DNA from 2 places in the Clostridium sp. TJA085 genome. Region 2 is predicted to be linked to the other one. Evidence: riboswitches for the same ligand, from Rfam matches in the RefSeq annotation. Region 2 holds a riboswitch; the other holds the start of a gene.
What was found. Region 2 has a riboswitch for FMN ahead of ribD (bifunctional diaminohydroxyphosphoribosylaminopyrimidine deaminase/5-amino-6-(5-phosphoribosylamino)uracil reductase RibD). Riboswitches for the same ligand answer to the same signal wherever they lie in the genome.
Positions count from the first base shown of each region.

Region 1 (16,617 bases), on a different contig from region 2:
TTAAATCTCCGTTGTAATCACTAAATGGAACTCCTAATTCTCTAGCTACTTCATTTTTAAATGCTGCTAGACCCTTTTTAGCTTCTGGAACTATCACTCTATTTGACATAATTGATCCCTCCTCAGGCTTACGGTAATTGTAAAATAAATTTTAATTTATCTTACAATCATAGTTTATCCTGAGGATAAAATTTAATCCCAAGTAACTTTTTCCAATTACATTAATGCTTTAAACTTATATCCCATTTTATTTAAGTCATTTATTTTATTTTCTAATTTATTATATTCTTCTTTATTAATTTTATTTAAATCTATATAAAAAGCTATATCTTGATTATTTAAATCAATTAAATCAATTTTTTCATCTATAATTTGAACATTATTTTTATCTAATATATTTTTAATATCTAAGTATTTTGGTATAATTGTATGACCATTTTTTTGCATTAAACCATAATACTGTTTATTTTCATCGTCAATTTGTTCATTTTCTAAAAATGTTAGTTTAATTTTTAATGAATTTGCAAAATCAATAATTTCAGGTACGTTCTTGTTTATATTTGCATCTTCGGATTCTACTATTACATACACACTAGATACATCCTTATCTTTTAATTTTTTTATTGATTTATATTCAGTATCTACAATAGTGTCAACAACATCATTTATTTTTTGTTCCTTATCCACACTTATAACTTCATGTTTTTCTGAAAGAATAACTCTAGTTTGAGTATGTATTATCCTATCTATAAAAATTATACTAACTAAAGTAACTACAAGAATTAAAATGCCCATTACAAATTTCTTCTTATTTTTACTCATATTTCCCCTCCTACATTGCTTCATAATTAAATTATACCATATTTTTTAATTAAATATTAATTTTTTTTCAATTATATTAATATTTTCTCTTTTTTGTTTTCTTTTTTGACAAATTAATTACATTTTAATATTTTTTTCTATATTTTCTAAAATTATAGGAGTTTTTTTAAAATATATTTAATATTTTACTTGAAATATTATTTATAACAACAAAAAAAGCACTTAGTTTCACTAAACTAAGTGCTTTTGGCAGGGGCAGTAGGACTTGAACCCACAACCAATGGTTTTGGAGACCACTACTCTACCAATTGAGCCATACCCCTAAGACGCTATTTATTTTATCATAAAATATTATGCTATGTCAATATTATTTTTTTGTAACAACATATTGTTAATTTTTATATTTTAGATTATAATATACTAAAATATTTTGATTGTCAAAATATTTTAATTTCAAATTAAGTGAGGTGTTTAAATGAATATAAAACCCTTAAAAATAGGAGAATTAGTATCTAGGTTACCTATAATTCAAGGTGGAATGGGTGTTGGTGTATCTCTTTCTAATCTAGCTTCTGCTGTTACAAACGCAGGTGGCATAGGAATTATTTCTTCAGCTCAAATTGGATTTAAAGAAAGAGATTTTGAAAATAATCCTTTAGAAGCAAACCTTAGAGCATTAAAAAAACATATAAAATTAGCTAAAGAAAAATGTAATAACGGAATAATAGGAGTTAATATTATGGTTGCAACAAATGAATATGCAAGATATGTAAGAACTGCTATAGAATCTGGAATAGACCTTATTATCTCTGGAGCTGGCATGCCCACAACTCTTCCAAAACTCACCAAAGGATATAATGTAAAATTGGCTCCAATAGTCTCTTCACTAAAAGCAGCAAAAGTAATTCTTAAATTATGGGATAAACACGATAATATAGCACCGGATATGATTGTGGTTGAAGGACCAAAGGCCGGAGGACATTTAGGTTTTAAAAAAGAAGATATTGAAATTTCAAATGAAACTTTTGATGATACTATAAAAGCTATAGTATCACATGTTAAAGATTATGAAATTAAATATAATAAATCTATTCCTATAATTGCAGCTGGTGGCATATTCAACGGTAACGATATAGTTAAATATTTAAATCTTGGTGCTTCCGGTGTACAAATGGCTACTAGATTTGTAGCAACAGAAGAATGTGATGCATCAAAAGAATTTAAAGAATCATATATAAATGCTACAAATGAAAATATCGGAATTGTTAAAAGCCCAGTTGGGATGCCAGGTAGAGCTATACTAAATTCTTTTGTAAATAAAACTTTAAATGAAAATATCAAAGTTATAAAATGTTATAATTGCTTAACCCCTTGTAATCCTTCTACAACACCTTATTGCATAAGTAAAGCTCTTATAAATTCAGTTAATGGAGACTTAGAGAATGGTCTTATCTTCTGTGGTGAAAATGTAAGTAAAATTAAAAATATAACTACAGTAAAAAAATTAATGACAGAATTAGAAAACGAAATTAAAGCAATTTAAAAAAGGGAAGAATAAATTCTTCCCTTTTCTAATTACTTAATACTATATTTATTTTGTTAGATATAAATATAGTAATTTTATAGTATTTTCTAAAGCACTATAATGTGTTCTTTCCATTCCATGTGATGCATGTACTCCTGGTCCTATAAGTGCTCCTCTTATATTATTTCCACCTCTAAGCGCTGCCCCTACATCTGAACCATATCTTGGGTATATATCAATTACATAATTTAAATTATTTTCTTTTGAAAGATTAACTAATTCTGTTACCATATTATAATCATAAGGCCCACCTGAATCCTTTGCGCATATAGAAACATCATATTCTGTGCAGTTTAAATCATCACCAATACATCCCATATCAACGGATATCATTTCTGTTATCTCTTCTGGTATATATGAAGCTCCATGACCTACTTCTTCATATGTTGATATCAAAATTTTAGTATCAAAATTTGGAACAATTTTTTCTCTACTTAATAATTCTAAAAGTGATATTAAACAAGCTACGCTACCTTTATCATCTATAAATCTTGATTTTACAAATCCACTTTCAGTTATAGTTGTTTTTGGATCTATAAATACAAAATCTCCTGAACATATTCCTAAATTTAATACATCCTCTTTATTTTTTACAACTTCATCTATTCTAATTTCCATATTTTCTGGATCTCTTTTTCTAGATGATGCATCTTCATACACATGAACAGCTGCACTGCTACTTAAAAATGTACCTGAATATTCTTTTCCCTCTCTAGTTCTTATAGTACAATATTCACCATCTAATGTTGGTACAATTGGCCCTCCAATTAAAGTAAACTTAAGTGTACCTTTATTTGTAATAGATCTTACCATAGCCCCTAACGTATCTACATGAGCTGAAAGACCAATAACCTTTTCATTGGATTTACCTTTTATATCTATTACTAAACATCCTTTATTTGTTTCATAACATTTATAACCTAGTTTTTCTACCTTTTCCTTTACCATATTTATTATTTCAAAACAAAAACCACTTGGACTATTAAACTCTAATAATTGTTTAGCAGTATTTAATAAATATTCTTTGTTTAAATTTAAATTCATAATCTTCCCCTCCTATAAACTCTATATATAACATAGATTCTAATCTATATTTTTTTAATTTTAAAAATGCTTTTTTATTCAAAGCATTTTTTAGTAAAATATTCAAAAATATTCTCTTTTTATTATAACATTTAAATATATTATACGAACAATTAAATATTCACTATTAAATTAATTCAAACAATAAAAATAAGGAGTTTAATACTCCTTATTTTTCTATCTTAAATCAGCAGGAAACTCTAATCCTATCTCTTTTCTTATTTTATCCATAAGCTCTATAGCAATAAGAGAATTTAAATGAGAATTTTTATTTGAATCTATTTCATTATTATTTATTAATTTTATAAATTCATCAAGTTCATAATACATATCATCTTTTCTCTGACATATAGATATATTTTCTTCTCTACCATCTCTATATACTATTTTTACATTATTAAAATGTATTCCATCTGATATTATAGTTCCTTCTTCACCTTGAATTTCAATAGGTAAATTTGAATCACTTATTTTTGAATACATTATTACAGAACTAAAATCATCATAAGTAAATATTGCTGTTCCTTGACCATCTACTCCAGTATCTAAAAATATTCCATTACTAATAACATCGTTTGGTTTTCCAAAAAGTGAAACCATTGGATGTATACAATATACCCCAATATCCATAAGTGCTCCATTTGAAAGTTCCTTCTTAAATGCATTAAGTATTATACCTTCTTTGTACTTATCATACCTTGAAGAATATTGACAATATGATGCAAAGTATCTTCTTATTTTTCCAATCTTATGAATATTTTCTTTAACACTTAAAAAATTAGGTAATACAGTAAGTCTCATAGCCTCCATTAATAAAACCTTATTTTTTTCAGCAACTTTTATCATATTCTCTACTTCTTTTAAATTAGAAGCCATTGGTTTTTCACAAAGAACATGCTTTTTATTATTTAAACATACAATAGCTTGCTCAGCATGAAAAGCATTTGGTGATGCTATATATACAGCATCTATCTCTTTACACTTTGCAAAGTTTTCTATATTATCAAAAAATAATTTAGCACAATGTTTTTCTCCAAATTCTTTTGCCGTTTCTAGCTTTCTTGAATAAACAGCTATAAGTTCAAAATTTTCATGTGTACTTGCAGCATTTAAAAATCTTTCACATATTGCACTTGTTCCTATAACCCCAAATCTAACTTTATTCATTTCTCATTCCCCTAACTTTCTTATTAATATACCTCTGGTATCATTATTACAACACATTTTGCCTTCTTTACAACATGAGCTGTTACTGATCCAACTAGCGCAGTAAACTTCTTCTTAGTATTCTTCGCCATTAATATTGTATCAATATTATTATCTTCTGCATATCTTAAAATTTCATCACCTGCATACCCAAAAGAAAATTCTTTTTTATAATCAAATTCTTTATTTAATTTATTCAACTGTTCTTCTGCATCTTTTAATATTCTTTTTCCTATAATCTCAGAATCTTTTACTTCTTCTGATACTGCCATACCATTTATAAATACTATCTCTCTTACATTAAGAAGTACTACTTCAACATCTTCTGGTTTAAAATTATTATTTAAATATTGTAATGCTATTAAACTTCTTTCACTGCCATCTACTGGTATTAATATTTTTTTCTTTTCCATTTTTAACACCTCTCGTATAAATTTATTTTATATAATTATACATCTTATACAATTTTTTATCTTTATTTAAAAATGTAAATTAATACATTATTTAAATTTACCATTATTATATTTTTTATAATTTAATAAAAATAAATTTTTATAAAAAAAAGACTAAAAACAATTGTTTTTAGTCTTTATCACTATGGCAGGGGCAGTAGGACTCGAACCCACAACCAATGGTTTTGGAGACCACTACTCTACCAATTGAGCCATACCCCTTTAGGACAATAATGATTATAATATATATTTATCAAAAAAGCAATAATATTATTTATTTTTTATTAAAGATTGCATTTTTTCAATATTGCCTTGAATAATATCTATAAATTCTTTATTATCATCAAAAACTTCTAACTTTATATTCTTAATATTATTATTAGACTTAACTTCTTTATCAGCTGAGTTTTGTACAAAAACTACATCCTCTGATTTTAAATTATTATTCTTAATATAATCATCTAAGGATTTTTCTTTAGGAAGAGTTTCAAAATTTAATCCTATACCTCTAAAGAAATATTCTAAGCTATTATCTTGTAATATAAATTTGAACTTTTTATAATCAGAAATATTTTTTTCAAAACCTTTTTGAATTTCATCTAATTTCTTAACTAAACTATTATAATTCTGTTCATAAAAATTTCTATTCGCAGGATCCTTTTCTTGTAATGCTGATTTTGCGTTATAAATCATTATTTTATATTCAGGAATTCCTAAAAAATAATATGGATTAGTTACAGTTTTCTTATTTAATTCAATTGAAATTTCTCTTATCCCTCTTGATAAATTTATTACTCCAAGTTTACTTTTATCAAGTTCTGAAATCATATTGTTTATTTCTAAGCCACTATATGTAACTGCTGAATAAAAGAATAAATCCATATTTGAAATATTATCTACTATACTTTTATCATACTTATAATTCTTTATATCATTAAAATTATTAAACATATATTGTACATTATGTTTATCACCACATAATTTTTTAATCATTTCATATTGTGGTTTATTTATTGTCATTATATTTAAATATACATCTCTATTATTCTTATCATTTTCAGAAGTATCTGCCATAAGTGGTTTAGATACTACACCAATGCCTAAAAAAAACGCTGCTGTTATAATTAGCATTGCAGCTGTTAACTTTTTCATGATTTCACCTCTTCAAAACCATAATCTATAGTTATTTTTTGTAAATACTTATATTAATATATTCTACACTTTTTATTTTAGTTATGCAATTACAATTATATTACTTTTACTTTTCTTTTTTTTAAAATTTGGATAGAATATAAGGATAAGTTAATAATTATAGAAAGGAGCTTTTTAATATGGATTTTGAAGTTAATAGTATTGCGGAAACTACGAATATCGGTAGACAATTAGGTAAAATTTTAAACCCTGGTGATATTGTTTGTTTAACTGGTGATTTAGGAACAGGTAAAACTCATATAACAAAAGGTATTGCTGAAGGACTTTCAATAACTGAAAATATAACAAGCCCTACATTTACAATTGTTAATGAATACGACTCTGGAAGATTAAAATTATACCATTTTGATGTGTATAGAGTAAGTGATCCTGATGAGATTTATGCAATTGGATTTGATGATTACATATTTGGTGAAGGTGTTTCTATTATAGAATGGGCAAATTATATAGAAGAAATTTTACCTAAAGATTATCTTCATATATATATACAAAAAGATTTATCAAAAGGAGAAAATTATAGAAAAATTTCTATTACTCCATATGGTGAAAAATATAATTACGTAAAGGAGCTGACTTTATGTTAGTTTTAAGTGTTGACTCTTCTTCAAAATGTGCTACTGTAGCACTTCTTAATGAAGATATGGTTATTGCTGAATATACATTAAATAATAAAAGAGAACATTCTGTTCTTCTTATGGGAATGATAGACAAGGTATTAAAAGATTCTAATCTTTCTATAAATGATGTTGACGGTTTTGTTGTATCAAAGGGACCTGGTTCTTTTACTGGTCTTCGTATAGGAATGGCTACAATAAAAGGGCTTAGCTTTGGAAGTAATAAACCTTATGTAAGTGTATCAACATTAGAAGGTTTAGCTTCATCTCTTACATACTTTGATGGAATAATATGTCCTATTATGGATGCAGTAAGAGAAAATGTTTTTACTGCAATATATAGATGTAAAAATGGTACTATTGAAACATTGATAGATTGTACATCTATGGATTTACCTGAACTAAAAGAAGAACTTAATAAGTTAAATGAAAAAGTACTTCTAACTGGTGACGGTGCAATAAAACATAAAGAATATTTATCTAAAAATATAAAAAATTCTTACTTTGCTCCTATTCATCTAAATACAGTAAGAGCTTCTCAAATAGGTGAAGTTGGTTTAAAACTATTAAAAAAAGGAATAAAAGATGATGAAAATTCATCACCACTTTACTTAAAAAAACCTCAAGCAGTTAGAGAATTAGAAAAAAGGCTACAAATGACAAATGGCGAATCTAATTCTTAAAGAAATGGACTTCTCCGATTTAGAAGGAGTATATGAGGTTAGCTCTCTAAGTCTTAAGGAAACATGGAGTTTAAATTCAATAGAAAAAGAACTAAATAATAAATTGGCAACATATATTGTATGCTTAGAAGATTCTAAGGTTTTAGGCTTTGCAGGCTCATGGCTTATAGCATCTGAAGGACAAATTACTAATGTAGCTGTTCATCCTAATTCTAGGGGCAAAGGAATAGGAAAATATTTAATGGAAAAACTAATCTTTGTTTTAAAAAATAAAGGATGTACCGATATTACATTAGAAGTTAGAAAATCAAATATTATTGCTCAAAATCTTTACAAATCCTTAGGTTTTAAAGAAGAAGGTATAAGAAAAAACTTTTATGAAGATAACAAAGAAGATGCAATAATAATGTGGCTTCATAATATATAAAATTTAAAGCAAAACAAAAGGAGTTATTTTTAAATAACTCCTTTATTTTATAAAATACAATTTTGTTATGCTATTTTTTCTTTGCGCTTTTCTCCAAAGTTTGGATCACATTTAAATACTGATACTGACACCTTTTTATATAATGCATAAGTTACAACAGATACTATTACTCCTTTTATAGCATTAAAAGGTAACAATCCTACTGTTACATATTGCATTAGTTGTGTTGAATCCATATGCATTCCGTAAGCTGGTAATAAAAAATACACATTAGCAATTATTCCAACTAACTCCATTAATATTATACTAACTACCATACCTAATATTGCAGTCTTTTTTGACTTATTTCTAGAATAAATAAATGCAGCTGGTAAAACAAATGATGCTCCTATAATAAAGTTTGCAACTTCTCCAACTCCACCAGTTCCACTTCCCGCTAATAGAAAGTGCATAAAAACTTTTATTAATTCTATAATTACACCTGCAATTGGTCCAAAAGCAAATGCTCCCATAATTGCTGGAACATCACTTAAATCCATTTTAAGCCATGGAAAAATTGGTATTAAAGGTATTTCAATATACATTAATATGAAAGCCATACCTGCTAATAATGAAATTTTTACGGTTTTGTTTAAATTTGATGTCATTTTATAATTCCTCCCCCAAATTATCTTCTTTTGGTGGGTAACTATTAATAACTAATTTTTTAAATAAAAAACCCTGATATTTAATTATATCAGGGCGTTAAGTTTCAAACCTAAAGTTATTAATATTTTACCTTCTTTCATCCAGACTATACTGTCGGCTTCGGAATCTAACCGAATCATGCTAAACCATTAGCTCGCGGGCTTTACCGCCGGTGGGGAATTACGCCCCGCCCTGAAGATATTTATTTAATTTACAATTTAATCCTATCACCTTAACTTATCATTGTCAATAAAATAACATTATATTTTTTGTATTATTTTATCGCAAAAATATAATCATCTATATATTCACCAATTCTATCCTTTAATAACTCTTTCGCCGAAATATTTAACTTGCCTTCTCTAATTTTTTTAAATTGACTATGCATAAATTGACTTACTAAAGTTATTGGAATTTCAACTTTTTCTAAATTATCCATCATCTTTTCCAATGCAAAATTTACATCTTCTCTTGGCATATAATATCTACATCTATCTGATAAACTATATCTTCTATCAAATTTTATTTTTTCACTTGTACCTGAGTAATGTTTAATCCAATCCTTTGGATCTTTAACCATATTAAAATCTAATACATCCATAAACCTTGATAATTCTAAATCTGGATTATATTTTAATAATTCATTTTCCATTGCATTTAATGCAAAGGCACCTTCTCTAAAGCCAAATGTTAAAGCTGGTCCAACTTTTAAAATTATATATCCATCCTCAACCATTTCTCTCAAAGCTTTAGGCGTTTGATAATCAGTTGAGTGAGCTTCAAATACTAAATTATCATATTTCTTTATAGCATCACTTAATTCTTTTGCTGAATCTCTATTATATTCCCAAACATTATCACTACTAAATTCAACTCCTGGTTGCACAACTACTCCTACAACATAATCAAAAGCTTCTCGTAATCCTCTATTGTAAAAAGCTTCTTTAAATGTATTTACAGTTGTTTCAAAATCTTCTTTTCTTGTAACCTTTATTCCTTCTTCTTCATCATTCTCTACTTGCGCTCCTCCAGGTATTGGAACTTCACTACCAATTATATAAACTGGATGGATTGCATTTTTATTTATATTTAACAATTCTTTATATGCATTTTCACATACCTCACAAAGAATAGCTGCTCTTTTAGCTATTATCTCATCTCCAAATTTTCCTGATTCAATATCACCTTTAAGCGGCATACTTGTATCTAAATGAATTTTTGTAAATCCTGCAAGAACATATTCTCTAACTAATACTTTTGCATTTTCCATAGCTATTTTAGAATCTAAGTTTGTCCATGTTAAAGGTCCTAAATGATCTCCACCAAGGATTATTCTTTCCTTTGGAAAATTATTTTTATAAGCTAAGTTATAAATATAATCTATATATTCTTTTGGTTTCATTCCAGTATATCCACCAAATTGATCTACTTGATTTGCTGTTGATTCAATTAAAAGATTCATATTAGTATCTCTTAATCTTTCCATTGCAGCCTCAATTACATATTGATTTGAACAACAAACAGAAAATATTCCTACTATTTCTCCCCTCTTATATTTATTAACTATTTCTTTAATAGGATGCATTTATATTATTCACCTCTTTTTTAAGCTTTATTATTACTTCCACATATAATTATCTTATGTTTAACTATATCTCTCATTGCTTCTTTACCAGGTGTCATATAATTTCTTGGATCATTAGCTTCTGGATGATTCACAAAATATTTCTTTACAGCATCTGAAAAAGGTATTTTTAAATCTGTAGCTACATTAACTTTACATATTCCACACCTTATAGCTTCTTTAACTAATTCATCAGGCACATCTGATGCACCATGTAAAACTAAAGGAATAGAAACTTTTACTCTTATTTCTTTTAATCTTTCAAAATCAAGCTTTGCTTTTCCTTTATATAGTCCATGAGCAGTACCAATTGCAACTGCTAATGAATCTATACCAGTTTTATCAACAAAATCTTTAGCTTGGTCAGGATTTGTATACATTGTATCTTTTTCATCAACAACCAAATCATCTTCCTGCCCACCAAGTCTTCCAAGCTCTGCCTCAACTGTAGCATCAAATTTATGAGCATATTCAACAACTTCTTTAACTATTTTTATATTATTTTCATACTTTTCATAAGATGCATCAATCATTGCTGACTTAAAACCTTTGTCTATATAATCTTTTATATCACTTATATCCTCAAAATGATCTAAATGTATAGCTATAGGAATTTTATATTTCTTTGCAGCAACCTCAGCCATTGAAACAATATAATCAGCGCCAGCATATTTAATAGTTGATGGTGTTCCAGCTAATATAACTGGTGACTTTAGTTCTGATGCAGTTTCAACAACAACTTGTAAAGTTTCTAAGTTGTGTATATTAAATGCTGGTACCGCATATCCCTCTCTTTGAGCTTTTTTAAGCATTTCTCTAGTTGATAATATTTTCCCCATTCTCTTTACCCTCTTTCTTAAACTCTTATAACTGTACCTAAGTTCATATTAAATTCCATCTACAAAATCTACTTCTTCCTTATTTTCTTTCTTTACTTCAAAAGCCTTTATTGAATTATTTCCTGAATTAATAGCAAAATCTATTAACTCATTAACATTCATTCCATCTCTACATAATGAAACTTCAAGAAGCATTCCAAGATTTGTCCCTGCTAATACTCTCATATTTTTATTTTGTAATTTTTGACTTAATAGAACTGAAATTTTAAAAGGAGATCCACCTGCTAAATCTGAAAGAACTAAAATTTCATCAGTATTTAATTCTGAAATTGCACATTTTAATTTTTTTTCTAAAGCTTCTGTACTATCCCCTTCAATAAAATCTACACATCTTAAATTTTCTTGCTCTCCTGCAATAAGCTTTAATGAACTTAACATGCCTGTTGCAAAATTCCCATGACCTGTTAATATTATTCCTACCATTTAAAATTCCCCCTACTTATAGACTATTTCTTATATTCATGTATTATTACACCCTTGACTACTCTATTTACTGTTCCATCAGGTCTTGGATTATCTGGAGATATTCCTAACTTAAGTGAACTAAATAATCCAAACATTTGTCCAAAAAGCATGTAATTAAATACTGTATATATTTCTGGAATATCCTTCCCATCTATTTCTATATACTTATCACATAATGAATTAAGTTCATTGTTTTTGTTATAGCTAATTACAGCTAATTTATGCCCTCCATTGTCTCCATGTATTTCTTTTATTAAATCCAAATCATAAAGATTTGTATAACTATTTATTGAATTCATAAAAATAACTAATGTATTATCATCTATAATAGACTTTGGACCATGCCTAAATCCTAAAATTGATTCACAAACAGTAACTATCTTTCCACTAGTTAACTCTAAATTTTTAAGAGCCATTTCTTGACATAATCCCTTTAATGCTCCTGAACCTAAATAAACAACTCTATTACATCCTAAATCTACAAGCTCTTTAACATCTTTAAATTTATTTTCTAATATTTTTTCTCCTTGCTTTACAACTATATCAACATATTTTTTATTTTCCTTTAAATTATCTATATCAAAAGCTAATAATGTTGCAAGCACCATACAACTAAAAGAACTTGTCATTGCAAAACTTTGATCATTTGACCTTTCTGGCATTAATAAACATAGTGTGTTTTCATATTCTTCTGATTTCTTAGCTAATTCACCATTTTTATTACATGTAATAACCATTTGTGCTATATCTTTAACATTATTTTGAAATAATTCATAGGCACCAATACTTTCTGGACTATTTCCTGATCTTGCAAATGATACTAATATTGTTTTTGTGTCTTCTTCTATAAATTCATATGGGTTTGATACCAAATCAGTTGTTGCAATTGCTTCAACTCTTAAATTTAACTTTTTAGCTAAATATAAATAAATAGTATCTCCTACATAATCTGATGTACCTGCACCAGTTAAAATTATTCTAGTTTTTTCAGTTAAGTTTTTATTTAAAAAATTTTTGATATTTTCTTTATTATTTTCTATGATTTCATAAGTTTGTTTCCAAAGCTCAGGTTGTTGCCTTATCTCTTTAGCAGTAAATATACCATTAACCTCTCCCCAAAATTCCTCTGTTAATTCAAAAATCATTTTATTACCCTCCTTAACTGATAATGTTGTCATTACCACTTGTTTTAAAAATTTTTATTTTTATTTTTATTTAATTTAATTATTGTTTAACTGAACTCTATATTTAAATTTATCTCCTCTTACTATACTTACTGTATATTCTATTAATCTTTTACTTTCATAAGTATATCTTTCGATCTTTAAACTAGGAGCTCCTTCATGTATTTCTAAATAAATACTTTCTAGCTTATTAGTTAATATAGGCTCAAAATATTCTTCTGCAAATGTTAAGTTTGCATTATACTCTTCTTTAAGTACATCATACATGGCTTTGCCTTCTAATTTTTCTTTAGATAATTCATAAAATCTTTCAAATGGTAAATATGTAACTTCATACATCATAGGTACATTATCAGCTTTCCTAACTCTTACTAATTTATAAAGTAACTCTTCAGCTTTAATATTGAATTTATTTGAAATCTTTTCTCCAGCTTCTACTATCTCAAAATTAATTATTTGAGAAGATGGCTCTTTCCCAATTTTTTTCATTTCATTTGTAAAAGAATAAAATGATACTAAATCTTGATTAACCCTTTTTGGCGCTACAAACGTACCTTTTCCATGTAACTTATATATATAACCATCTCTTTCTAATTCATCTAAAGCTTGTCTTACCGTAGTTCTACTTACATCATATATATCACATATTTCTCTTTCTGATAATAATCTATCATTTTCTTTTAAACCTTTATTAATTTTATCTATCAGTATATCCATAAGCTGTAAGTATAGAGGTATCTTAGAACTTTTATCTATTACTTTCACTGTTAATTACCACCTTGTTTATAATTATAATTTAATTATAATCAATTACAAACTAATTTTTCAATATAAACTTTAAATTTTCAAACTGGTAACTACCTATTTATATTTTACAATAAAATAGGGGGACTTAATTAAGTAATCCCCCAAAGTTTAATATTTTTAATTTATAATATACCAATTGCCTTTCCTAAAATACCAATTACTACAGTAGCTCCTATTAACATAATAGGTGACATACCTTTCTTAAGAAGCTTATACATTAAAAATGTATAAAGTAAAGGTAAAAGATTTGGCATTACGGCATCTAAAACTCCTTCTTGAATCTTTACTTCAGCTTGACCAACTGTTGCAACAAATGTAGTCTTTAAGTTAACCATTGATGCTATAAGCCCACCAACAACTGTTAATCCAACAATTGAAGCTGCATGTGAAATCTTTTTAGTTTGCTCTTTTAAATTTGAAATAGCTTTAACACCTGTGTTGTAACCATACTTCATTAAGAAAAATCTTAGGAAGAAATGTAATGCATTAAATAATAATAAAAATACTATAGGTCCTGCAATATTTCCTTGACTTGCAAGTGATGCTCCTACACCAACACAAATTGGAAGTGCTGTAAGCCAAAATAAAGCATCTCCAATTCCGCCTAAAGGTCCCATTGTAGCAACCTTTATAGCTCTTATTGTATTTCTATCTTCTTTATTTTCTTCCATGGCAATTACAAGTCCCATTATAAATGTAACTAAGAATGGATGTGTATTAAAAAATTCCATATGATCTTTCATTGAATCTGAAAGGTCTTTTTTGTTTGTATGAATTTTCTTAAGACCTGGTAATAATCCATATAACCATCCACACGCCTGCATTCTTTCATAATTAAAAGATGCTTGAAGGAATAAAGATCTCCATACCATTTTATTTAAATCTTTATTAGTTATTACCTTATCAGTTCTAGCATCTTTATATCCTAAGCTAACTGATTCAGATGCTTGTTTATATTCTACTTTAGATGCCATCTTCATACTCCTCCTTTACAACAACTTTTTCAGGTTCATTAGATTTTGCATAATAATCATATAAAGCTATGCATAATCCAATTAAAGCAAGGGCTAATATTGGAATATTGAAGTAAGTTACTAATAAAAATCCACCAATTAAGAAAGCAACATATTCTTTCTTAAGCATAATTTTAAGTAACATAGCAAATCCTATAGCTGGCATCATTCCACCTGCTACTGATAATCCTTCAATTATAACAGTAGGAATTTTATTAACTATTGCAGCAGCTTGTTCTGCTCCAAAGAATATTGGTAAAAATCCACATATGAAATATGATATAAATAAAACTACCATTCCCATATAGTTAATTTTATCAATTCCTTTGGTATTTGCTTCTTCCGCATATTTATCAGCTTTATGCATTACTGGTGAGAAAATAGTAAATAATAATGTAATTCCAGCTTGTGCAGCTACAGCAAATGGAATAGCAACTCCAATTGCTGCTTGAGGATCAAGTTTTCCTAGAATTGCAATACTTGTACCTATAATACCTCCGATAACAACATTTGGTGGTTGTGCACCAGCTAGTGGTACCATTCCCATAAATACAACTTCTAAAGAAGCTCCTACAATAAGTCCAGTAGTCATATCTCCAAGTATAAGTCCTACAATTGGTCCTGTTACTATTGGCCTGTGTATATGTGTTAAGCCATCGAACATATCGATACCAGCTATACCAGCCCAGATAGCAATTAACAATGCTTCTACTAACATTTAATAGTTCCCCCTTTATTAAATTTTAAAATATATTAAATAATTAAAATGAAAGCAACTTAGAATTAAACGTACTTTTCTATGTCAACTTCAACTCTTTCGTCAGGAACTCTTCTAATTTCAACTTTAATACCTAAGTCAATAATTTTTCTTATTGTCTTTTTATCATCTTCATCTAGTGATACTGTTGATGATATTTGTTCTTTTCCTTCACTAAAATGCATATTTCCTATATTTAATTCTTTTATTGGTACCCCACCTTCTATGAGTCTTAATGCATCTTGTGGTGTTCTACAAACTAAAAATATTTTTTGTCTATCTGAAGCTTTATGAATTATATTTATTGTTTTATCTATTGTAAAAAATCTTGTTTGTATTGCGTCTGGTAAAACCATTTCCATTAAGCTTTGTTGAACAGGATCTGCTGCAACTTTATCATTTGCAACTAATATTAAATTAGCACCTAAATGATTTACCCAAGTTACTCCAACTTGTCCATGTATAAGACGATTATCCACTCTTGTTAATAAAATATTTGGCATTTTAACTCCTCCCAACTCCAAGTGGTAAGTACCACTTTATTTAAAACATAATTTTTTATAAGCTTTTATATAATTTCTTCTCTCTATTAATTAATATTTATATTTTTTTATTTTTATTACATATTTTTATTATTTTATTGATGTTCTAAAAAATATCTTATAGCTGACTAAATTTATAAAAGATATTAAGATTAAGAATAATAAAGAGACTTCTACTGATATGATTTTCATTACTATAAGATAAAACAGTAGACTTAAAAGATACATTATTACTAAAGTACATATATTAAAGTTTTTTCTTGAGTTATTTATTATTTCTAACATTTTTTCTTCACTTAAATCTTGTTCTTTATATTTTTTTGCAAAAATAGATGGTACTACTTCTCCTATTATTTTTTTACTTATTAAATCACAAATAAATATTATAAATACTCCTATTATTGAAATTAAAAATATATCATAGGTTTTTATATTTAAATTTAATATTGTTTCTATTAACTTAAAGGCTAAAAATAATGTTCCACCAACCAAAGAGATTATAGGTAATGCAACTATAATCATTACAGATGATAATTTTGCATTTAACTTTATACT
Region 1 is NZ_JBZEEZ010000001.1:1,315,536-1,332,152, forward strand. Features, by position in the region: gene AC4FQW_RS06670 (alpha/beta-type small acid-soluble spore protein) at 1-109, opposite strand, end outside; gene AC4FQW_RS06675 (hypothetical protein) at 217-822, opposite strand; tRNA gene AC4FQW_RS06680 (tRNA-Trp) at 1,070-1,145, opposite strand; gene AC4FQW_RS06685 (NAD(P)H-dependent flavin oxidoreductase) at 1,298-2,365, shown strand; gene AC4FQW_RS06690 (M42 family metallopeptidase) at 2,414-3,451, opposite strand; gene AC4FQW_RS06695 (Gfo/Idh/MocA family protein) at 3,668-4,657, opposite strand; gene AC4FQW_RS06700 (universal stress protein) at 4,681-5,109, opposite strand; tRNA gene AC4FQW_RS06705 (tRNA-Trp) at 5,295-5,370, opposite strand; gene AC4FQW_RS06710 (metal ABC transporter substrate-binding protein) at 5,419-6,300, opposite strand; gene tsaE (tRNA (adenosine(37)-N6)-threonylcarbamoyltransferase complex ATPase subunit type 1 TsaE) at 6,480-6,944, shown strand; gene tsaB (tRNA (adenosine(37)-N6)-threonylcarbamoyltransferase complex dimerization subunit type 1 TsaB) at 6,938-7,657, shown strand; gene rimI (ribosomal protein S18-alanine N-acetyltransferase) at 7,638-8,084, shown strand; gene AC4FQW_RS06730 (ECF transporter S component) at 8,150-8,731, opposite strand; FMN riboswitch at 8,857-8,975, opposite strand; gene AC4FQW_RS06735 (class II D-tagatose-bisphosphate aldolase non-catalytic subunit) at 9,046-10,356, opposite strand; gene AC4FQW_RS06740 (tagatose bisphosphate family class II aldolase) at 10,377-11,234, opposite strand; gene agaF (PTS galactosamine/N-acetylgalactosamine transporter subunit IIA) at 11,283-11,717, opposite strand; gene AC4FQW_RS06750 (SIS domain-containing protein) at 11,741-12,904, opposite strand; gene AC4FQW_RS06755 (GntR family transcriptional regulator) at 12,980-13,708, opposite strand; gene AC4FQW_RS06760 (PTS system mannose/fructose/sorbose family transporter subunit IID) at 13,873-14,724, opposite strand; gene agaW (PTS N-acetylgalactosamine transporter subunit IIC) at 14,714-15,481, opposite strand; gene agaB (PTS galactosamine transporter subunit IIB) at 15,547-16,023, opposite strand; gene AC4FQW_RS06775 (hypothetical protein) at 16,153-16,617, opposite strand, start outside.
Region 1: another riboswitch for FMN. It lies ahead of AC4FQW_RS06730 (ECF transporter S component); the one in region 2 lies ahead of ribD (bifunctional diaminohydroxyphosphoribosylaminopyrimidine deaminase/5-amino-6-(5-phosphoribosylamino)uracil reductase RibD).

Region 2 (16,617 bases):
TTTGTTGGTAAGTCAGAAGAAGTTATACCAAAGCTTATAGAAGATGGAGTTAAAGCTGATGTTATAGTAGTTGATCCGCCTAGAAAGGGTTGTGATAATAAATTACTTAATGCTATAGGTGAAGTAAAGCCAGAGAGAGTCGTATATGTATCATGTGACCCAAGTACTTTAGCTAGGGATTTAAAGGAACTTGATATATTAGGATATAAAACTATAGTGGTACAACCAGTTGATATGTTTCCACATACAGCACATATAGAAAATGTTGCATTATTAGAAAGAAAATAATTTTGATAGAAATACTTATAAATTAAATATATTTTAATGGAAGAATATTAATATATATTCTTCCATTTTTATTAATAATTACAATTATGTTTATTTAGAGGTTAATTATAATTTAAAGAAAGAGAATTAGATAATAGAATGAGATTAGATAAATTTTTAGCACAGTCATCAATTGGAAAGCGTAAAGAAGTTAGAATTTATATAAAAGAAGGAAAGGTAAGAGTTAATGAAAAAGTAGTAACAGTACCTGCAATTAATATAGATGAAAAGATAGATAAAATAGAATATCTTAATAATGTAGTAGAATATTCAGAAAAGGTATATTATATGTTTAATAAACCTTCTGGGTGTATTACTGCAAAGATAGATAAAGAGCATAAAACTGTATTTGAATTTTTAAGTGAAGAAGATAAAAAAGGAATATTTCATGTTGGAAGGTTAGATAAAGATACTGAGGGTTTATTATTGTTCACTAATGACGGAGATTTTGAACATAAGTTAATGCATCCAGAAAAGCATGTATGTAAAACTTATTTCTTTTGGGCATTAGGTTCTTTAAGTAATGAAAATATAAAAAGCTTAGAAAATGGAGTTAATATAATAAAAGGTAGAGTTTTAACTAGACCTGCTAAGGTGAAAATTAATGATTATGGCTTATTTAAGGATTTTGAAGATGAACTTAAAAAGTTAAATATAAATTTAAAAAATTACAATCAATCCGTTGTTTCAGGATATATTACTATTTCAGAAGGACGAAAGCATCAAGTGAAACGTATGCTTAAAGCAGTTGGATGTAATATTTTATATTTAAAGAGAATTGCTATAGGAGAAGTAGTGTTGGACACAAAATTAAATTTAGGTGAATATAGACATTTAACAGAAAAAGAACTTCAAAGTTTGTTTAGTATTTAATATAATTATTATAATAAAATTAAGAAAGTAGAAGTTTTAAAATTTATTATATATTAAATTAGTATTGTTTTGATTTGATATATCTTTTAATTACATAATGTTTATAAATTTATTTAACATAAGTATCATTTAATTATAATATAAAATGGAGATGATTTATTTTGAATTTTGATGATGGATTAGAGAAATTAGGAATAAATAAAGGGGAAATAATAAGCAGATTTGCGAATAATACTAATTTAGTTGAAAAGTTTATAAAAGCTTTTCTTAAGGATAATACATATTATGAATTAAAAGAAGCTGTTGATAATTTAGATTATAAAGAAATAGAAATAAAAGCACATACATTAAAGGGAATATCTTTAAATCTTAGCTTTCATACATTATTTTTATTATGCACAGAACTTGTAAATGATATTAGAGCTCACAAATACAATAAAATAAAAGAACTTTTTTTAGATATAAAAAATGAGTATGAAAGAATTTGTAAAATTATATCAAGTATAAATTAATCTTGGAATTAATAATTAAATAAAAATTTATTAAATTAGTGAGGTGTATCTGTTATATTATAAGAATGTAAAAATTAAAAATGGGGGATAATTTTATGAAAAAGAAGGGACATATTCATAATAATTTAAAAAGATATAAAGAAATAAATGAATATCTTAAAGAGAAATATGATTCTTCAAGTGAATTTTATAAACAGTTATTAGATGAGTATATATATTCTAATAATGAGTTTGATATAGATGAAATTAAAAAACATGAATTATATTTAGAATCGCAAGTTGAATTGGATTCATTAAATGAATTATACAATAAAATGAAAATAGAAGATTTTATAAATAATCAATTAGTTATTAAAGAAAATAATGAAACAAAATACGCTTTTATTTTATTAGATATTGATAACTTTAATAAGATAAATAAAAAATATGGACGAATGTTTGGAAATGAAACTTTAAATAAGGTAGAGTTAAAATTAAAGTCATTAGTTAGAGATAATGATTTTATTTCAAGGGTTAGTGGAGATGAATTTATTATTTTTATTAAGGATATTAAAAATAAAAATGATGTTTTAATAAGAGCTTATGAAATATGTAAAAGTATTAATTTAATATTTTTTTATGATTTTCCAGAACTCCATGTTTCTTGCTCATGTGGAATTTCCATAGCAAAGGAACATGGAAACAGCTTTAATGAGCTTTATAATATATCATATATAGCTCTTACAGAAGCTAAGAAGTTAGGAAAGAATTGTTGTAAAATTTATGGTGAAGAGAGTATAGATATAAATAACAAAAGTTTTAATGAAAACATAAATAATAAAATTTTGATTGTTGATGATATAGATATAAATAGAGAAATTTTAAAGAGTATTTTTTCAGATGAATATGAGGTTTTAGAAGCGGAAAATGGACAGGTGGCTTTAGATATTATAAAAGAGAAAGGTAACGAGATTTTAGCTGTAATTTTAGATATAATAATGCCTATTAAAAATGGATTTGAAGTTATGGCTGAAATGAAAAATAATAATTTAATTAATGAGATACCTGTTATTGTTGTTACTATGATTGATGAAACGGAAAATGAGGTTAAAGCTCTTGAAATGGGTGCCGTTGATTTAATTGTTAGACCATATAATTCAAAAGTTATTAAAGAACGTATAAGAAATGTTATAAGTAGAAAAGAGCTTAGTAAAATAAAATATCAAAACAAGATATTAAAGGAGCAAAATGAAACTGCTGAAAGGTATCGTATAATAGTTGAACAAACAGGGGCTATAGTTTATGAATGGAACCCAATAGATAGAACATTTTATAGTTCAGCAGGAATTAAAGAATTTCTTATAAGTACAACTAAGCCATGTTTAGTTTTTTCAGGTAAAGATACTTGTTGTAAGTATTTTCATCCAGAAGATTATGGGATTATATTAAATACATATTTTAGAGATATCTTAGAGGGTAATGGTAAAACAATTGTTACTGTACGATTAAAAAAACTTGATGGATCATTTGTATGGTGTGAGATAACAATTAATTGTGTAAAAGATGATGACAACAATATACAACGTATAATAGGTACAATAGCTGATGTTGATGAAAAAATTAAATCAGAACAAAAGCTTTTATATATGGCTAAATATGATGAGTTAACTGGAATATATGATAAGGATGAATTTTACAGATCAACTTTAGATATGATTAAAAAAAATAATCAACTATCATATGCAGTAATTGTTATGAATATTTCAAAATTCAAGGTTTTAAATGATATATTTGGCTTAAAAGCTGGAGATAAATTATTATGTTTTATAGCAAATTATCTAAAGAAAAATTTAGTTGGAGATGTAAGGTTTGGAAGACTACAAGCTGATAGTTTTGCAATGTGCGTTCCAGCGGATGAGAAATTTATAATTAATTTAATAAAAGATATAGAAAAGAATATATCTATATATCCATTAGATTTTAATATAATAGTTAATTTTGGAATTTATTTAGTAGAGAAATATGATGAATGTGTAAATTTAATGTGTGATAAAGCAAATATTGCATTATCTACTATTAAAGGAAATTATGTAAAAAGATATGAATTTTATGATAGTAAAATGCGTAGAGATTTAATTAAACAACAAGAGTTAATTAATGATGTTAAGTTAGCAATGCAAAATGGAGAATTCAATATACATATACAACCTCAAATAGAATATAAATCAGGTGAAATTGTTTCAGGTGAGGCATTAGTACGTTGGAATCATAAAATTAAAGGAATGATTCCACCAAATGTTTTTATAAATTTATTTGAGGAAAATGGATTTATTACAAAATTGGATATGCATATATGGGAATGTACTTGTAAATTAATAAGAAAATGGATTGATAATGGTCAAAAAGTAGTACCTATATCAGTAAATGTATCAAGAATAGATATATTTAATTTAAATTTAAATGATCATTTCAATAAACTTATTAAAAAATATAATTTACCTAAAGGAGTTTTGGAATTAGAGATTACAGAAACAGCTTATATGGAAAACTCTGTACAACTTATTGAGATTGTAAATAAGTTAAGAGCAGATGGATTTAAGGTTCTTATAGATGATTTTGGTAGTGGATATTCTTCCTTAAGTATGCTTAAAGATATTGAAGTAGATATATTAAAATTAGATCGTAGTTTTATTCAAGATGCAAATGTTAATAAAAGAAGTGAAAAAATTTTAACTGCTATAGTATATATGGCAAATGCATTAAAAGTACCTATTATTGCTGAGGGAATTGAAACAAAGGAACAAGCGGAATTTTTAGGGGAATTAGGTTGTGACATAATACAAGGATACTATTATTCTAAGCCACTACCTATAGATAAATTTGAAAATTTACTAAATAGCAAAAACTAATAGGAGATTAATTTATATGAGAAAAAGAAAGGAAGGATATGAAAAACGAATAAAAAACATAACAATTATAAGTAATATTATAATTATACTTTTATTAGTTATATTTTTCATATTCTTTATAAGATCTATAGATAGCCTGAAAAAACAAATAAACTATATTTTTTATCATACATTTAATGTATCATCTAGTGTAAATAAAATAAGTAGTAATTTAAATAATATTGGGGTAGGTGTATCTAAGTTATCAAATTTAACTAACGAAGATGATTATAAAGATATAAAGTCAAGCATAGATAAAGATAAAAATAATATTAAAAATGAACTTAAGTACATAAAAGATAATTATTTAGGTCCTTATAAAGACTATGAAGAATTTTACAATAGTATAATGCAAGTAGAAAGTAAGTTTGATGAAGTTTTTAAAGGTGCTAAATATAACAATGGTGATTGGATTAAAAAAGAACTTGGTAAAAAGGTATGTCCGTTAGTTACTAAGTATAATAAAAAGGGATATGAAATTATTGAAAATGCTCAAAAAAAATGCTCAGAATTAAATGAATACTATGAACATATAGATAATGTTTTGGTTATTGGATTAGTTATAATTGCTTTATTTATTCTAATAGTTTCTACAGTATTTAAGAAAGCTATAAAGTCAATGAATAAAAAAGTTTATGATGGTTATGAAATATTAAGTGTTCTTTCAAAAACATTAGATGCTGTATTTATTGTTTTTAATTTAAAGGATAAAAAGAAGGAATTTATTAGTTCAAATAGTTTAAGAGTTCTTGGAATAAATAATATTGAAATAGAAAAAGATAAATTTTCATTTATTAACTTAATTCATCCAGATGAAAGAGAAGAAATAAAAGAATTGCTTGAAAATGCTAATCAAGAAGAACCTTTAGAAAAAGAGTTTAGATTTTATAAAAATAATGAATTAGAGCCTATATGGTTAAGACTTAATATATTCCCTGTAAAAGATAATTATGATCCTAAAAGTAATGTATCTAAATATATAGTAACTATTAGTGATCAAACAGAGGAGAAGAAAAAGAAGCAAGCACTTAGTGATGCTTTAAGGTTAGCTCAAGATGCTAATCGTGCAAAAGGTGATTTTCTTGCTAATATGAGCCATGAATTAAGAACTCCTATGAATGGAATTATAGGTATGACAACATTAGCTAAGACAAACATAAACAATACAAAAAAGGTAGAGCAATATTTAGATAATATATCTATTTCTTCTAATCATTTAATGATGTTAATTAATGATATTCTTGATATGGCAAAAATAGATAACGGAAAAATGTACATAACACATGAATTATTTGATTTTAACGAAATGATAAATGATGTAAATTCTATGATATATCAACAAGCTATAAAAAAAGAATTATCTTATAATGTGAAAATGACAAATATAGTTTATAAAAAGATTATTGGCGATTTTATGAGAACAAAACAGATACTTATAAATATTTTATCAAATTCAGTTAAATACACTCCTTCTGGTGGAAATGTACTTATGGAGATTAGTCAAATTCAAAGTGGAGATAAACTAAAAGTTAACTTTACAATAAGTGATAATGGAATTGGTATGAGTGAAGAGTTTTTAAAGAATTTATTTAAACCATTTGAAAGAGGTAGTAATATAAGTAATAAAAATATAGAAGGTACAGGTCTTGGACTAGCTATTACAAAAAATCTTATAGCATTACTAGATGGAACAATTAGAGTTCATAGCAATTTAAATAAAGGATCAAAATTTGTAATTGAATTGCCTTTTGATATTGATAAAAATTATAAAGTATCAGTAAATGATTTGCAAAATAATAAATTAAATACATTTAGTAATAGTAATATAAAATATTTATTAAAAGGAAAGAGATTTCTTTTAGCAGAAGATAATGATTTAAATGCGGAAATTGCGATATCATTTTTAGAGCAAGCATCTGCTAAGGTAGAACTTGCGAAAAATGGGAAAGAAGTTTTAAAAAAGTTTTTAAAATCACAAAAAAATTATTATGACTGTATATTAATGGATATACAAATGCCATTGATGAATGGATATGACGCAACTAGAGCTATAAGAAATTCGGTACACGATGACGCAGAATCTATACCTATAATTGCAATGACAGCAGATGCTTTTGAAGAGAATATTACAATGTCATTAGAAGCAGGAATGGATGGACATATATCTAAACCAATAGAGATAAACGTACTATACAATACTTTAAAGGAAATACTTATAAATAAAAAAGAAGGAAAATCTAATAATTAATAGAGAAATTTAATTTGATATAAAGTTATACTATTTTATTATTTAAAAATATAAGATTTAAATAATAAAATAAATTACAAAATTTAATTTATAAACTATATGAAAAATAGACTTTTTAAGATTTTATTTTAACTTAAAAAGTCTATTTTAAAATATAACAGAGAAAATTATTTACTTATATATTGTCCAAAAACCCAACCAGTATGTCCATTATAATTTACTTTATACCATCCATTTGAACTACCTAATACAGTAACGACTCTATTATTAGGTATAGTTAATATACAACTACTATGAGTAGTATTAGATGTTCTTAAATTTAATCCTGAGCGAGCAGTTATTCTAGCTTTCTTCATGCTTTTGTTTTCGTTATTAGAAGATGATGATTCTATGAAATTAGAATTTACTCTTACATAGTCTTTAGAAACATAAGCGTGTCCACCTATATATTCTATTTCATAGAAGTTACCTTTTGAACCTGTGATAGTAACTTTATTATTTCTTCTTAAAGAACCAATTATTCTTGAGTTAGTTGAAGCACCACTTCTAACATTTAAATAACTATTAACATTAACAGTACCAGTTTTCTTATCTGTAGAATTATTTGATTTTTTAATTTCTTTACTAGGTGATATATTTTTCGTAGTTTCTGTATAAGTTGAATTTATTCTTACATAATCTTTAGAAACATAAGCATGTCCACCTCTATATTCTATTTCATAGAAGTTACCTTTTGAACCTGTAATAGTAACTTTATTATTTCTTCTTAAAGAACCGATTATTCTTGAGTTAGTTGAAGCACCGCTTCTAACATTTAAATAACTATTAACATTAACAGTACCAGTTGATATTTTCTTAGCTTCAGATTGTATAGCTGTTTGTTTTTTAACTTCAGATTTAATATTTATTTTTTTAGTTGTATCTGTTTTTACTGATTTATAGTTTTTTACATAGTCTGAATAAACATAAGCTGAATCACCATTATAATTTATTCTATAAAAATGATTATCTAATCCTGTAATATCAACTTTAGTATTATTTTTTAATGCTCCAATTGCTTTTGATTTAACTGAAGGGTTACTTCTTACAGTTAAATAAGTATTTACTCTTACAGTACCTTCAGCTATTTTAGGATTAGTTTTACAATTAGATTTTTTAGGGCTAGTTTTATAAGCAACCTTTTTAGCTTCTTCTTTTACATATTCATAGAAATGAGAAGTTGGAGTTATATTTTTTCCATCATATAATCCTCTTTCATGATATATATTATTATTAAATAATGCCTTTTGATTATCAACAACATAAGCTAATGTATGTTCTTCATTAGCCCATCCCATAAAAATATATGCATGCATTTCTCCAGCAAAACATACATCACCAGGTTCTAATTGGTTTAAATTAGTTACTTTTTTCCATCCAACATTTTTTAGTGCTTTTTCTAAATTAGTTGTATATCCAGTCTCTTCAGGAATATTTACTCCAACACGTCTTAATGCTTCTGAAGCAAAGTAAACGCAGTTGTTGCTAGTAATACCATTATGAAGTTTTACAGCTTTTACATCAACAGATTTTTGATGTTCTGGATCCATCATATAATAATATAAATTTTCTTGAACTTTTGAATGAAATTTTGGTTTTACTGCAGATGATATTGTATTTTCACTTGAGGCTTTAACTGGTGAGTTTACTTTATTAGAATCAATTTTTTTTGTTTCTGAAGAAGATGTAGTATTTATATCTTTTTTTACTTTTTCTTCAGATTTTTTATCAACAGTATTTTTACTTTTTATAGTTTTATTTTCTGTTTTTTTGTCTTTAGTAGTTTCAGTATTTTTTGTTACATTATTATTAGTTTTCACTTCTTTATTGTTAGCTTTAGAATTAGAATCTTTTACATCTTTTTTAACTTCTGATTGATTATTAGAATCTAAAGCTTTTGAAGTGATATTTGTATTACTTTCAATTTTTTGTGTACTCATATTATCGGCAGATGCCGTTAATGAAGATGAATACAATAATGATCCTGTAGAAATTGCACTTGCAATTAAAAACATAGCTATTTTCTTACTTTTCATTATTAATCCCCCTAGTTTTCTTTTGTATATTTATCAATTAATATTTTACAATAAAATTACTTTGCAAAATGTTAATAAATTATAAATAAAGAAAAAAAAACAATATATAACAAAAAATAGATAGAGATATAAAGTGTTTTATAATATTGTTATATTAAAAGTATTTTAATATAAATTAATAGAATTATATTATTTGCAACTGTTTATGAATTTTTTAAATAAATTAAGCATTTTTAAATCTTTTAATGCGAGAATTTCAGGATGCCATTGAACCCCTATAACAAATTTTTTATTAATCATTTCTATAGATTCAATAACACCATCTGGAGCATATGAAGTGGCTTTAAAACAATTACTAAGTTTATTAATACATTGATGATGTCCACTATTAACAATATATTTATTTCCTAATAAAGAATTAACTAAACTATTATTTATTGTTGTTATAAGATGAGTTTTTTCACCTAAATAGTTTTCTTGATTATGCTTAATATGATTTTTCTTAAAATAAGATATATCTTGATATAATGAACCATAACAAACTACGTTTAATAATTGCATACCTCTACATATTCCAAGTATTGATTTATTTAAATTAATAGCTTTTTTAGCCAATGTAATTTGATACCAATCCATTAATTCGTTTGATTTATTTTGAAGAGGTTTTGGGGATTCACTATAATAAAGTGGATTTATATCTAATCCTCCAGGAAATAAAAAACCATCACAAAGATTTAATTGATAATTTAATACGTCAAGGTTTTTTGTTGCTGGTAAAATAATTGGCACACCTAAAGCATTTACAATAGACTTAGAATAATTATTGTTATTGTAATCATAATTATCTCCAATAAAATAAGTTCTTTTATCAGTAGATATAGAACTAGGTATTCCTATTATAGGTCTTTTCATAATAATCACCTCAACATAAAATAGAAAAGAACTTTTATAATATTATATTCTTTATATAAAAAGTTGATAAATTTAGTTATATATTTAATTTATAAAAATTAAGGGTAATATAAATTTTATATAATTAAGAATTTTATTGTTTAAGTTTAATAAAATATAAATAGTTTGATTCTTAAAAATCTTAAGTAGTATATAAAAACAATTAAAGAGAATAATAAAATAAGGAGTAATTTAAGATATTAATCAACTTAGGTTACTTCTTTTTTAATCTAAAATAAAGGAGGTTTCTATATGTATAAATCATTATCACCACAAAAGAAATGGATTATAAAAGGAATTCCTATTTTATTTATAATAAGTGCTTGCATTCATTCATTATATAAGTTAACAGGTGAGAATAAAATACTTGCAGCATTTTTTCCTATGAATGAAAGTGTTTGGGAACATTTGAAGATGATTTTATTACCTATAATTTTATGGTGGAGTATTTATTATTTAGTTAATGGAAAAATATACGATATAAATAAAAGAAAATGGTTTACTGGTGCTCTTGTATCATTGATTATTTCTTTAATAACTGTACCTTTATTATATTATTTTTATACTGGAGTCTTTGGTATTGAATCAGTAATTATAGATATTATAATATTATTTTTAGCTGTTTTAATTGGACAATTAATGGGATTATATGTTTATAAAAGGTGTAAGGGTATAAATTATAAATTTTGTATTATAGTTTTTATTATATTAATATTACTTTTTGTTTTATTTACATATTTTCCACCTGAATTACCTATCTTTCTTGATAGTACAACTGGAAAATATGGAATTAATTAAATATAACAAACATTAACATATTTACATTGAAAAGTAAGTATGTTATAATATTAACAAATTTAATAAATCTTCAGGGCAGGGTGAAATTCCCTACCGGCGGTAAAGCCCGCGAGCTATTAAATTAGCAGATTCGGTGAAACTCCGAAGCCGACAGTATAGTCTGGATGAAAGAAGATTAATAATAATTAAGTATTATATTTAATGAAATAATTTTGGTAATTATATTTTAAGTATAATTTTTATACAACATTAATTATTAATAGTATATTATTAAAATTTGTTTTTTAAGCTCTGAAATAATTTATATTTCAGAGTTTTTTAATATTAAATAAAAATTTAATATTAAAATATAATTTAAAATAAATTTAATTTAAAAGATATTAGATACAATTATATATTAAAAATTAAAAAATAATTATAGTATATTGTATTAATATTTTATTTAAATAAAGTTACTATTAATTTATAATATATAGCTTAATTATATTTATAAGGTTAATCAAATTCATTTAAGGTCCTGAGAAAATATTCTCAGGGCTTTTTTATATCCTAAAGAATTATTAAAAATTTAAAAAAGAGAGATGATGCTAATGGATGAAAAGTATATGAAGCTTGCGATGAATTTAGCTAAAAAAGGTGAAGGAAAGGTTAATCCTAATCCTTTAGTTGGAGCTATTATAGTGCAAGATAATAAGATAATTGGTAAAGGTTATCATAGAGAATTTGGGGAAAATCATGCTGAAATAGAGGCTTTTAATAATTTAGCTTCTGACAGTTATGGTGCAACTATGTATGTAAATTTAGAGCCTTGTTCTCATTATGGAAAAACTCCACCTTGTGTTGATAATATTATTAAAAATAAAATTTCAAAAGTGATTATAGGATGTTTGGATCCAAATGAATTGGTCAAAGGAAAAGGTATTAAAAAACTTGAAAATGCGGGAATAGAAGTTAAGATTAGTAATTTAGAAGATGAATGTAAAAAACTAAATGAAGTTTTTATAAAGTATATAAAATTAAAAAAACCATTCGTAGTTTTAAAGAATGCTATGTCTTTAGACGGAAAAATATCAACATATACTGGAGAATCAAAATGGATAACTGGGGAAAAATCAAGAGAATCTGTGCATAATTTAAGGAATAAATATATGGGGATAATGGTTGGTATCAATACTGTTATAAAAGATAATCCAGAATTAACTTGTAGATTAAAAAATGGAAGAAATCCAGTAAGAATTATAGTTGATAGTAATCTTAGAATACCTATAAATTCTAAAGTAATTTTAAATAATAAAAATTCATTTAACTTAAAATTATTAAAAGAATTTAATACTGAAATAGAAAATATAAATGATTTTTTAAAAGAAGATAATAATTTAAAAATTAGAAATAATATAGTTTTAAAAGATATAACAATAATTGCAACTACTAAAAAAGCTAACAAAGAAAAAATAAAAATTTTAGAAAGCAAAGGTGTCATAGTTTTAATTACAAAAGAAAAAGAGAATAGAGTAGATTTAAATGATTTAATGATTAAACTTGGAAAACTAAATATAGATAGCATTTTACTTGAAGGTGGATCAGAATTAAATTTTTCAGCTATTAAGGAAAGAATTGTAGATAAAATTATATGTTATATAGCTCCAAAAATAATTGGGGGAAGTAGCTCAAAGACACCAATAGGTGGACAAGGGATAGAAAAAATAAGTGATGTAATAAATATAAAAGATATGAGCTTTAAAAATATAGGAGAGGATATAGTCGTTGAAGGGTATATAAGATACTAAATAAATTACAAAGCTACTTAATAATTATAATTTAAAAAAATTTATTATATATAATTTTGAGGTGAAAATATGTTTACTGGAATTATAGAAGAAATAGGAGAGGTTAAATATATAAAAAAAGGGATAAACTCATCAAGACTTTTAATAAAAGCAAAAAAGGTTTTAGAAAATACTAAGATTGGAGACAGTGTTTCAACGAATGGAGTATGTCTTACTGTTACAAATATAAGTAATGATAATTTTGAAGCTGATGTTATGTCAGAAACATTAAGAAGAAGTAATTTAGGAGGTCTAAAAATTGGTAGTAAAGTTAATCTTGAAAGAGCATTAACTTTAGAGAAAAGATTAGGAGGTCACATTGTTAGTGGACATATAGATGGAACTTCTAAAATAATATCTTTTTTTAGAGAAGATAATGCAATTTGGATAACATTAAAAGCAGATAAAAATATTTTAAAATATATTATTTTTAAAGGTTCGGTAACAATAGATGGGGTAAGTCTTACTGTGGCATATGTAGATGATGAAATTTTTAAGGTTTCAATAATACCTCATACAGGAAGTGAAACAAATTTATTAAGTAAAAATATTAATGAAACAGTGAATATTGAGTGTGATTTAATTGGAAAGTATGTTGAAAAGTTATTAGGTTTAAATCAAATAAGTAATGAAAAGAAAGCTAATCAAATAAGTGAGGAGTTACTTATAAATACTGGCTTTATATAAAAGAAAAATAAATATTTTAACTATATTTAATAGCTTTATTTTAGATATAAGAAATATTATTAACTAAAAATAATTTATATTATATAAATAATAATTTAGGATTTTAAATATTAGTATAAAGGTGGATGGTAACAAATGTTTAAGTTTAATAGAATTGAGGAAGCAATAGAGGATATAAGAAGTGGAAAGATGGTTATAGTTATTGATGATGAAGATAGGGAAAATGAAGGAGACTTTTTAATGGCTGCTGAAATGGTTAATGGTGAAGCTATTAATTTTATGGCAAAGCATGGAAGAGGCCTTATATGCATGCCAATTGAAAAGAAAATCGCAAAAAAATTAAATTTTCATCCAATGGTTTCAAATAATACAGATAATCATGAAACTGCTTTTACAGTATCAGTAGATTATAAAGATACTACTACAGGAATTTCAGCTTTTGAAAGAGCTTTTACTATAAAAAAAGTTTTAGAAAGTAATAATTGTAATGATTTTAGAAGACCAGGGCATGTATTTCCTTTAATTGCAAAGAATAATGGAGTTTTAGAAAGGTTAGGACATACAGAAGCAGCTGTTGATTTAGCAAAACTTTCAGGTTTTAAAGGTGCTGGAGTTATTTGTGAGATAATGAGTGAAAATGGAGATATGATGAGAACAAAAGAACTTATTGAATTTGCTAAAAAGTTTGGTATTAAGATTATTACAATAGAAGATTTAGTTGAATATAGAAAAAATAAATTAGAAGTTAATAATTTTAAAGATAATCTTATTAAATGTAACTTTAATGAAAAGGAACTTACTTTTAATAATAAAAATTTAAAGTATGAAAGTAGTAATAATGAAGTTGTTGTTGAAAGAGTTGTAGAAACTAAAATGCCAACTAAATATGGTTATTTTACAATGTATGGTTTTATAAATAAATTAAATGGTGAACATCATGTGGCTTTAGTTAAAGGAAATATAGAGGGCGGAAAAAATATTCTTGTAAGAGTTCATTCAGAATGTCTAACTGGAGATGCCTTAGGGTCAAGAAGATGTGATTGTGGGGAACAATATGACGCTGCTATGAAAAAAATATCAAAAGAGGGGAGGGGAATACTTCTTTATATGAGACAAGAAGGACGAGGAATAGGACTTATAAATAAGTTAAAGGCTTATGCTTTACAAGATGAGGGATATGATACAGTTGAAGCAAATATAAAACTTGGATTTGAAGCTGATATGAGGAAGTATGATGTAGCAGCAGCTATACTTAAGGATTTAGGAGTTAAAAGCTTAAAGCTCATGACAAATAACTTAGATAAGATATATAGTTTGGAAAATGAAGGTATAAGTGTAATAAATAGAGTTCCTATTCAAATGGATTTCAATGAAAATAATGAGTTTTATTTAAAAACTAAAAAAGAAAAAATGAATCATATTTTAAATTATTAAACTGATAAATTATAAGATTTATAATAAAAATTTTTAAATGATATTTTAAACAAATTTTTTAGGAGGAATTAATATGAGAATATTAGAAGGAAATTTAGTAGCAGATAAATTAAAAGTTGGAATAGTAGCTGGAAGATTTAATGAATTTATAGTATCAAAATTATTAAGTGGTGCTTTAGATGGTCTTAAAAGACATGGTGTAGATAAAGAAAATATAGATGTTGCTTGGGTTCCAGGTGCTTTTGAAATCCCTCTTATAGCAAAGAAAATGACACAAAATGAAAAATATGATGCTGTTATATGTTTAGGGGCAGTTATAAAGGGATCAACACCTCATTTTGACTATGTATGTGCAGAGGTTTCAAAGGGAATAGCACAAGTATCAATGCAAACAGAAAAGCCAGTAATATTTGGAGTATTAACTACAGATACAATAGAACAAGCTATTGAAAGAGCAGGAACTAAAGCTGGAAATAAAGGTTATGATGCAGCAGTATCAGCTATTGAAATGGCAAATTTATTAAGTAATTTATAAAAATTATAAAAAGACTAGAGCTTTTAAGAGTTCTAGTCTTTTAGATTAATATTTATGCTTTTCTACCAATAGTAGTATTGTCACAAGTTCTATCTCTAAGTTCAGGAATAGGGTGAGTATCAACTTCAAAACGATAATCTTCTTTCTTTTTGCAAATATAATCATCAATTACATTATGACTTGGTACGATATCGTTAGAACTATTTACGATATTTTGGAATTTGCAGAAATTACTATTAGCAGGAACTTTAGAAACATCAATATAATCTTCTTTATCTGAAGTTTCATTTACAGTTCCTTTTAATATATTTCTTACATAATCAACATTTGATCTAAGTTCAAGAAGTTCAGGGAATTCACCATTTGGAATAACTTGTTGCCATTCTTTATTTTCATATTTTTTTAGTAATTCTGCTGCTTTATGTAGTTGAGCAATTTCCATATGTAAGTTTTGTTCCCATAATGATTTTATGTATGGGTCCTTTTCTGTCATATAACATGAATAATATAAATAGCATTCTGTATATTCATGGTTTAAAAGATTTTCAAGCCAAGTACAGTTAGGATCCATTAAGCTTTCATATTGACTAACGTGTTGTTCTTCAATCAATCCAATTTCTTGGTATAATTTTCTTCCTATATCTTCTTTTGCTAAGTTAGAAACATTCATGTAATAATTCATTGTTTGTTGTTCAGCAGCAGTTATAATAGATACGTTTAACTTTGTTATAGGGTCGGCTGTAGTATTATCTATAAAGCGTTTAACATTATCAAACGGATAACGGTGCTCTGATATAGTTGGACGACCTGGCATAATTTCAGTAAATCCTCCAACTAAGTGTTCAGCATGTATTCCTTCTTTCATTTCTAAAAGATCCGCATAACGATATAAGTGGTCAAAATCTTCTAATAATGCAAAGTCTAATGCTTTTTTTACATTAGGATCTGGTTCTCTTTGAGCTAATACCGCAGTTAAATCAACAGCTAATTGTTCGTAACTTATTGTGTGTTCTAGTATAGATTCATTTTTAGGTTTTAAGTTTGAGATTTTCATTTGTTGTTGTTTTTCTATACGACGAGTAAGAGCGATTTCTCTACGAAGGTCATTATTATTACAATGTCTAGCAAATTGATGTGAGAACCAGTTTGCCTCAAATTCTGTTCCGTTCATAAGAATAATTCTAGTTTTAGTATATGGGTCTACTTCATGCTTATTATAAGGTTTTGGATAAATATCATTCCAATTTTCAAATGAGTTCCAAATATCCATAGGTTTTTCATTAAATGGATTCATAGTCATATCTTTACCTCCAATTTTAAAGTTTCATTTATTATTGTTACAATAATAGGGAATATTATGTATTACTATAAAATTTAAATATTAAAAAATTTTGGTTAAATGTTTACAATAATTTTGTAAGGTG
Region 2 is NZ_JBZEEZ010000002.1:380,095-396,711, reverse strand. Features, by position in the region: gene rlmD (23S rRNA (uracil(1939)-C(5))-methyltransferase RlmD) at 1-288, shown strand, start outside; gene AC4FQW_RS09055 (pseudouridine synthase) at 427-1,200, shown strand; gene AC4FQW_RS09050 (Hpt domain-containing protein) at 1,362-1,712, shown strand; gene AC4FQW_RS09045 (EAL domain-containing protein) at 1,808-4,600, shown strand; gene AC4FQW_RS09040 (PAS domain-containing hybrid sensor histidine kinase/response regulator family protein) at 4,617-6,887, shown strand; gene AC4FQW_RS09035 (SH3 domain-containing protein) at 7,055-8,962, opposite strand; gene AC4FQW_RS09030 (gamma-glutamyl-gamma-aminobutyrate hydrolase family protein) at 9,152-9,874, opposite strand; gene AC4FQW_RS09025 (DUF6512 family protein) at 10,166-10,711, shown strand; FMN riboswitch at 10,774-10,891, shown strand; gene ribD (bifunctional diaminohydroxyphosphoribosylaminopyrimidine deaminase/5-amino-6-(5-phosphoribosylamino)uracil reductase RibD) at 11,302-12,498, shown strand; gene AC4FQW_RS09015 (riboflavin synthase) at 12,568-13,224, shown strand; gene ribA (GTP cyclohydrolase II) at 13,360-14,658, shown strand; gene ribH (6,7-dimethyl-8-ribityllumazine synthase) at 14,732-15,193, shown strand; gene AC4FQW_RS09000 (hypothetical protein) at 15,246-16,487, opposite strand.